Regions from separate parts of the Arthrobacter sp. AOP36-A1-22 genome, predicted to be linked through region 2. Evidence: riboswitches for the same ligand, from Rfam matches in the RefSeq annotation. Region 2 holds a riboswitch; the other holds the start of a gene.

Region 1 (4,100 bases), on a different contig from region 2:
CGGGATCGCCGGCCGGGGCGCCGGGGTAGCCGACCGCGGAGCCTGGATGCCCGGTGGGTGCCCCGAGCATGGCCGCGCCGGCTGCCGCTCCGCCATCCGCGTCGAAACGGGCGCCGGCGGGGGGCCGAGGGCATGAGCAGGAGGATGAAGAGGAGCAGCCCCGCCGAAGAAAGGGATCAGGGTGAGCAGGTACAACAGCCCGCTGAAGTTCCCATCATGCAGCCGACGCACGCAGAGCGCGATGTTCGGGACGAAGGTCCCCAGCCAGTAGACAGTGAGCAGCAGGAGCGGGAAGGCGGCGCCGAGCCCCATCTCGCCGGTCACCGGGTCCATGCCACCGACCCCGAGAACGATGAACACGGCGAAGAGGACGAGATAGACGATGCTGTTGAAGAGGCAGAACCACCAGTACTCACTCCGGCTCGCTCGACCACTGAAGGTTGCATATTTGCCGAAGAAGCGCTTCACGGATTGATAGAAATCCGCGCCGTAGAGCGGCTGCTCCACCGGGACCTCCCCGAAGGTGACGGTGCGCCCCGAGGGGTTGCTTTACGGGGCGACGGATCCCGCGGGGCCGCCGTAGGGGTTGGGGTAACCAGCGCTCAAGGGGTTCTCCGGGGGAGTCGAGGCCAGGCGGTGTGCGCTGGCGTGCGGGGCCGATGCCCCGGCGGCGGACCGCCGGGACATCGCCGGGGCTTGGCTAGCCCTGGGTCGGGTCGGTGGGCTGCTGGTAGCCCTGTGGGGGGTTCTGGCCCGCGAAACCGCCGCCGGCAGCCGGTGCTCCCGGGTACCCGGCAGAGGTGCCAAAGGCGTTCCCGTAGGCTGCCGCGCCGCCATCGGCGTCGAAACGAGCACCTTCGGGGACGGAGGGCATGATCATGAGGACGAGGACCACGAGCCCACCGAGAATCGGCACCAGGATCAGCAGGTACAGGAATCCGCTGAAGTTGCCGTCGTGCAGGCGGCGGACGCTCAGGGCGATGGACGGGATGATGATGGCCAACCCATAGAGCCCGATCACCAAGGAGGGGATGGCCCCGCCGGCACCCATTTCACCGGTGACGGGGTCGGAGCCGGCCAGTCCGAATCCGATCGCCAAGCCGTAGAACACGGTGTAGACGATGGCGTTGAAAAGCGCGAAGAACCAGAACTCGCTGCGGCTGGCCCGACCCGAGAAGGTCGCATACTTCTTGAAGAAGCGCTTGATGGCCTGGCCGAAGCTGGCCCCGTAGAGCGGCTGGTCCAAGGGAGCCTCACCATGGGTGGGCATGGTGACCCCTCCGGGGTTGCCATAGGGGTTGGGGGTGCTGCTGCTCAAAATTTCCTCCATCGAAAGTATTTCGGGTGATCGGGAGTAGTCTTCCAGATGGAGCCTTGACATGCGATGGGGAGGACTCCCCATGTCGCGTCGTGTCTGCCCTTGGTGTGGGGTAGGCCCCCGGAGCCACCCCGACTAGCTCGAGGCCGCCGGGGCAACCGGCTACCTCTAGCTCGGTGGCATCGGAGGATTGCCCGCCTACACCTTGTGGTTCAGGGGGACCTCTGGAGGCTGCCGGCCACCGCCACTGCCCTGCTGACGGCTCCCGCCGCCGGCAGTGGCAGGCCTGGGCGCACTGGTCCTCGGGGAAGACCCCGATCCACGACAGCTCAGCGGTTTCAACTTGGCCATCACGGTGCCGGGAGCCGGACAGTTGTCACTGGACCGTCGAACTAGACAGAAGCTCACTTCATGAACATCAAGAGATCGCTGCTTCATGGATCGTGACTGGACACCAGGAGCCGCAGCCCCAGGGACAACACCGTGCAATTCGGCAGGTACAGCCGGTTCGGAGGTCCTGTTGGGAGTCGGCTGCTGGCCGCCTTCTAGGAGTTGACCCGCAGGGTCGTGGTCACCGGGGTCGGGTTCGTGAAGACGTCCAATACCGGGCAGTGGGCGTCGACGGCCGCCTGGAGTTCGGCATAGCGTTCCTCGGTGGCCGGACCCGAGACGTCCACGGTCAGCCGCACATCACCGAATCCCGGGCGGACCTTGTCCTCGATGCCGAACAGGCCGCGCACATCCAGGTCGGCGTCCGCCGAGATGTCCAGCGAGTCGATCGTGATGCCCAGCTGGTGAGCATAGAGGCGGTAGACCACCACCTGGCAGGAGATCAACGCCCCGAGGGCGTATTCGACGGGGCTGGCGGCGACGTCGTCCCCGGCCAATGCCGCCGGTTCGTCGACGGTGAATTCGTGGCGTCCGGCGCGGATGGTCGAACCGACCGAGCCCACCGGGTCGGCCGTCGCGCGGAACTGCAGCGATGCGCTGGCAGTGTTCTGACCGATCCGTTCCGCCCAGGCGGATCCCGCGGAATCGAGGCGTTCGGCGCGGTTGGAAATGCTGGTTTCTGCAAGGGTCTGGGTCATGGCGTTCCTTCGCTGTCATGGCGAGCGTGGCGCTGCGCCATACTTACGCCTCCCGGTCGGGACGGCGTCGAATCGTCACCTGGGGCACCCCACTATGGCGAAGGGGGTTGCCGTCCAACCGGCCAGGGCCTCAGGTTGGATCTCTTGATTCTTGGGTTCGATTCTGCTGGCGGGAACGCCGATCGGGCAAACGCGTCGCGTCATCCGGAGACATACGCCGGGTCATCCGCGGGTGGAGAGCCCGCCATCCCCGCAGCAGGATTCCCCTCGCCAGGGGGTATCCCAGCGGTTATCGTGGGGCCATGAGCGGATACCGGCGCCCGGAGTTCACCCCGGAGATCCATCGCGATGGACAGGGCGCCCCGATCGCCTACGGCCATCGGTGGGAAGGGATGTCTCCGCCTTCGCGCGCCTACTCCACGGTGGGCCATCGACACCGGTTCGCTCCCTTGCATGAGGTCGCTGATGCCCAGCTCGACTGGCTGTTGGACGCCTTTGACGTCGTCGCCGAACGGGACCCGGAGGTTGCTTCCGATCTGCTGTTCCCCTCGGAGGACGTCGTCCACGCGGTCCGGGTCGTCCCGTCCAACCTGCTCGCGGCCCCGCTGACCTTCGTCTTCACCGGGTTCCCGGGGATCTTCCTGCACGCTGGCGCCCTCTACGACGCCCACTATCCGGTATGCGGTTGCGATGCCTGCGATGACGATGTCCAGGAGCTGTTGGAAAACCTTGAATCCGTGGTGCGAGCCGTCGTCTCAGGCGGCTATTTTGAACGAATTAATCCCAACGACGACCAATCTGTCGATTATCGGCTGGCCGAGCCGGGCCGGTGGGAAGAAGCCGGGTGCATCCATGCCGAGGATGTGCCCGAGGGAAGGATGGAGGTGGCAGAAGCCATGCTCCCTTCCGATGGGCACTGGCGGCCGTGGCCGGAAGCGGTGCGAGACGCGGCTGGTGCGGCAGGGGGCTGACAAACCGTGTGCCCGTGGCGGTTCCGTCGTGATCTTCCATCAGGGCCGGCGGGCGTCAACACTGCGCGGGATGATGGCCACGTGCTTCCTGGCCGACATCGAAACACAAGAACCGCAGGCACTCATGGCGCGAATCACCGGCAACCATAAGCGCGGAAATGAACGCGTTGCACGGAAGCATCCGCGCAATCAGGGCCGCTAATTAGTCCACGGGCCCGGCGCTGAGATGGCGGTTCCGCTCCTCGATGAGCTTCTGCAGATAACGGGCCAGGAAGAGCTTCTCTGCCAAACGACCGAGAGGGCCGAACGGTGCGGCGAAATCGACGCGGTCAACCATGGTTGTTCCCCCCGACTCCTGGCTGAACTCATGGATATGACGAAACCAGCGGAACGGGCCCTTGACCTGTTCGTCGATGAAGGAGTGCGGTGCTTCCATCTGCATGATGCGGCTGGTCATCTTCAGGGGGACGCCAAAGTGCCAAGCCCGCCATGTCACGTTCTCACCGAGTGAGATGAGGCCGGAAGTGACACCGGCGATGGCCTCCTCCCGGGACTTCGCCAGCGATTGTTGATGGGTGTCGATGTTCCGGGCCAGATCGAATAAGTGTTCCTGAGGGATGGTGGTCCACGTCGTGCACTGGAAGGAAACGCTCATGGGCAGAGTCTCTCAGGTGTTGCCCGCCTCTCGAAAGGTCGGCGAATACGCGGTACGGTGCGCGTATG
Region 2 (4,100 bases):
ATGCACCACGTGGCCGGGCCCCACCACACAACCGTCGTGGAGGGCCTCGCGCCAACGGAGAAGACGCTCGAATTCCACCTCCCCCACAATGAATCCCTGGAGTTGATCAGCCTCTGCTCCGACAAGCCGCTCCACCCCGCGCCCCGGACCCGTCCGCTGTGGGTCCACCACGGCAGCTCCATCAGCCAGGGATCGAACGCGGCATCCCCCAGCGGGATCTGGCCCGCCGTGGCAGCCCGCCGGGGCGGGGTCGAACTGCACAACCTCGGCTTCGGGGGCAGCTGCTTCGTGGACCCCTTCATGGCGCGGGTGATCCGCGATGCGCCAGCGGACGTCATCAGCGTCAAACTCGGCATCAACATCGTGAACCTGGATGCCATGCGCGTGCGGACCCTGGTCCCGGCCATCCACGGATTCCTTGACACCATCCGCGAGGGGCATCCCACCACGCCGCTGGTGTTGATCTCCCCGATCTTCTGCCCGATTCACGAAAGCACGTCGGGCCCCGGCACGATCGTCCCGGAGAGCCTGGGGACCAGCCAGGTCAAGTTCAGCGCGACGGGGACCCCAGGGGATGAATCGGCGGGACGGCTGACCTTGGAGGTCATCCGCCGCGAGATGCGCTCCCTGGTCGAAGACCGGGCGGACGATGCGAACCTGTACTTCCTGGACGGACTCGAGCTGTATGGGGCCCCGGACGAGGCCGAGCTGCCGCTGCCGGACAACCTGCATCCGGATTCCGCAACGCATCAGCTGATCGGCGATCGCTTCGCCGATCGGGTCTTCGCCGCCGACGGACCCTTCGCGGCGGTGCCGCGGCACTGATCCGGGACGGCACAGAGCGAAAACGACGGCGGCCCGCGGGCCGCCGTCGTTCGGTGTTCCACCTCCGTGAGCGGATCAGAGGGTGATGGTCCCCGAGGGGGTCTCGAAGGTCACCGTCATGATTCCCGGGGTGCCATTGGGGGCCTCCCACTGGACTTCGACATCGCCCAACGGCGACTCCGAGGGGGTGCCCAGCCATTCGCGGACCCGTTCGACCGAACCGGCGATCGCGATCCCGGAGATATGCCCCTGCGGATCCAATGCCCGGGAGGGGTGCAGGTCCTCGGTGCCGGTATCCCAGCGCAGCATGTAGGGCACCTGCGGGTCGGCGATCAGGCCCTTGATGCCGATCTGCTGCCACGTCAGTTCTTGGCCGTCGGGGAACTTGCGGTTGCCCGGGACCGATGACCGGCCCAGACGTTCCTCGAACGGGGCCAGGTCGTCAACGGCGACGCACCAACCCATCCATCCGCCACCCATCTCCGATCGGGCCCGGACGGCCTGGCCGAACGGCGCCTTGTCCGAGGACGGGTGGTCCAGGACCTCCACGACCTCCAGGTACTGGGTGTTCTTCAACGGGAAAATGACGTTCCTGGTCCCGAAGCGGGGATGAATGCCTCCCTTGACGGACTCGATCCCCAGAGTCTTGCCGACACGGGCGGCCGTCGCGGCCAACCCGTCTGGTCCACATGCGTACGAAACGTGATCCAACCTCATCATGGCTTCATGATCGCACTTTGTGAGGTGCGTCTCGACTTAGGGTGCCCTAAATCACCATGGTTCGTATTTTCCTCGACCCGTTTCCCGGGCCTCCATCGCGGCCGTCAGGAGGGGGACCGGACGGGGGAGGGGGAGGAATGTTGCGCCCTGCGGTCATATTGACGCCGCGTTGTTGCGGCGGCCGCCCCGATCCACAACACTGGAGGCAGGTCATGAGTGCCAGCGCGAAACCCCGGTTTGCTGGCCGGCAACCCTCCACTCGCGGTGGGGTGCCCCGGGTGAAGACCTGGTTCGCCTCCACAAGGAGAACGGACAAGCGCGGGTCACCTCCCGGCGTTCCCTTCCGGGACCGCCGTGGAACAGGGGCCCCTGAGTCGTAGAAGGGGACAGAAATGTCTGCATCATGGTCTTTTGAAACCCGCCAGGTCCACGCCGGACAGGCACCGGATCCCACCACCGGGGCCCGGGTGCTGCCGATCTACCAGACGACGTCGTATGTCTTCCCCAGCGCCGAGAGTGCCGCAGCACGCTTCGCGCTGAAGGAACTCGAGCCGATCTACACCCGCACCGGCAACCCGACGCAGGAAGCCGTCGAAACCCGGATCGCCGACCTCGAAGGCGGGGTCGGGGCCCTGCTGCTGGCCTCGGGCCAGGCGGCGACCACGCTTTCGATCCTCAACCTCGCGGGAGCCGGGGACCATATCGTGGCCAGCCCGAGCCTCTACGGGGGAACGCAGAACCTGTTCAAGCACACGTTGAAGCGCCTCGGCATCGAGGTCACCTTCGTGGAGGATCCCGACCACCTGGATTCCTGGCGGGCCGCGGTGAAACCGAACACCAAGGCATTCTTCGGTGAGGTCATCTCCAATCCGCGCCAGGACGTCCTGGATATCGAGGGCGTCAGCACGGTGGCCCACGAAGCCGGGGTCCCGCTCATCGTGGACAACACCCTGGGCACCCCGTACCTGGTCCGCCCCATCGAATTCGGTGCCGACATCGTGGTGCACTCGGCCACGAAGTACCTGGGCGGGCACGGAACCTCCGTCGCCGGGGCCATCGTTGATTCGGGCAACTTCGACTTCGCGGCCGACCCGGAACGCTTCCCGGAATTCAATACCCCCGACGAGTCCTACAACGGGCTGGTCTTCGCCCGCGATCTGGGGGTCGACGGCGCCCTGGGGGCGAACCTGGCGTTCATCCTCAAGGCGCGCGTCCAGTTGTTGCGCGATCTGGGTTCGGCGGTCTCCCCGTTCAACGCCTTCCTGATCGCCCAGGGCCTGGAAACCCTGAGCCTGCGCATGGAACGCCATGTGGCCAACGCGCAGAAGGTCGCCGAATGGCTCGAGGCCCACGCCCAGGTCGACTCCGTCGCCTTCGCCGGCCTGCCCTCCAGCCCCTGGTACGAACTCGGCCGCAAATACGCCCCGCGGGGCGTCGGCGCGGTCCTGGCCTTCGAGATCTCCGGCGGCGAACCGGCCGGCCGGGCCTTCGTCGACGGCCTCGAACTGCACTCCAACGTCGCCAACATCGGCGATGTGCGCTCGCTGGTGATCCACCCGGCCTCCACCACGCACTCCCAGCTCTCCGACGCCGAACGCGCCGCGGCCGGGGTGGGAGCCGGACTGGTGCGCCTGTCGGTGGGCATCGAGCACATCGACGACATCATCGCCGACCTCGAGGTCGGTTTCGCCGCCGCGGCCGCCGCCGGGGACGAAGCCGCAGAGGCCGCCCCGGAAGTCCAGGCCGTCCGGTGAGCCAGGGCGTCGGCGACGTGAGGGAACGACGTCAGGCCCCCGGGGCGCCGTTGATCCGTGACGGCATCCTCAAATGCGTGCCCATCGGCGGCTACCGCTTCGAGACCGGCGGCTGGCTGCCCGAGGTGATGATCGGCTACGAGACCTGGGGGACCCTGGACGCCCGGGCCTCCAATGCGGTGCTGTTGCTGCACGCCCTGACGGGGGATACCCATGTCTCCCGGGGGCACAGCCAGGAAGAAGGCTGGTGGGAAGGACTCGTGGGTCCGGGAAAGACGATCGATACCGACAGGTTCTTCGTCGTGGCCCCGAACATGGTCGGCGGCTGCTATGGCTCCAGCGGGCCCTCCAGCCTCGACCCCGACGGGCAGGCCTGGGGCTCCCGGTTCCCGTTCACCACGGTGCGGGATTCGGTGCGCACCGAGGCCCGGTTGGCCGACTACCTGGGCATTTCACGCTGGCACTCCGTCCTGGGCGGTTCCCTCGGTGGAGCGCGAGCGTTGGAATGGGCGGTGGAATACCCCGAACGCGTGGCCCGGTGCGCCGTCATTGCGGCCACCGCGGTCGCCTCCGCCGAACAGATCGCCTTCGGGCAGATCCAGACGCAGGCCATCCGGCTGGATCCGGACTTCTCCGGTGGCGACTTCTACGGAGCGGCGCCCTCGGCCGGCGCCCTCGACGCCGTCGGCACCGTGGCCCGGGGCAGTGGCACCGGCCCCCTCGCGGGGCTGGGGATCGCCCGCCGGCTGGCCCACATCACCTACCGTTCCGAGCCGGAACTGGAGATCCGTTTCGGGCACG

The links. Region 2 has a riboswitch for S-adenosylmethionine ahead of ACT3S2_RS09745 (bifunctional o-acetylhomoserine/o-acetylserine sulfhydrylase). Riboswitches for the same ligand answer to the same signal wherever they lie in the genome.
Region 1: it holds a riboswitch for S-adenosylmethionine, as region 2 does, so the genes downstream of both, ACT3S2_RS01970 (OsmC family protein) here and ACT3S2_RS09745 (bifunctional o-acetylhomoserine/o-acetylserine sulfhydrylase) in region 2, are expected to answer to the same signal.

The regions. Positions count from the first base shown of each region.
Region 1 covers NZ_JBQSWX010000002.1:131,401-135,500, forward strand. The annotation lists partial or broken gene ACT3S2_RS01960 (DUF805 domain-containing protein) at 220-507, opposite strand; gene ACT3S2_RS01965 (DUF805 domain-containing protein) at 701-1,318, opposite strand; gene ACT3S2_RS01970 (OsmC family protein) at 1,864-2,406, opposite strand; SAM riboswitch class IV at 2,441-2,556, opposite strand; gene ACT3S2_RS01975 (DUF6226 family protein) at 2,709-3,377, shown strand; gene ACT3S2_RS01980 (SRPBCC family protein) at 3,580-4,032, opposite strand; gene ACT3S2_RS01985 (hypothetical protein) at 4,098-4,100, shown strand, end outside.
Region 2 covers NZ_JBQSWX010000014.1:12,133-16,232, reverse strand. The annotation lists gene ACT3S2_RS09755 (GDSL-type esterase/lipase family protein) at 1-825, shown strand, start outside; gene ACT3S2_RS09750 (VOC family protein) at 901-1,545, opposite strand; SAM riboswitch class IV at 1,754-1,870, shown strand; gene ACT3S2_RS09745 (bifunctional o-acetylhomoserine/o-acetylserine sulfhydrylase) at 1,938-3,299, shown strand; gene metX (homoserine O-acetyltransferase MetX) at 3,317-4,100, shown strand, end outside.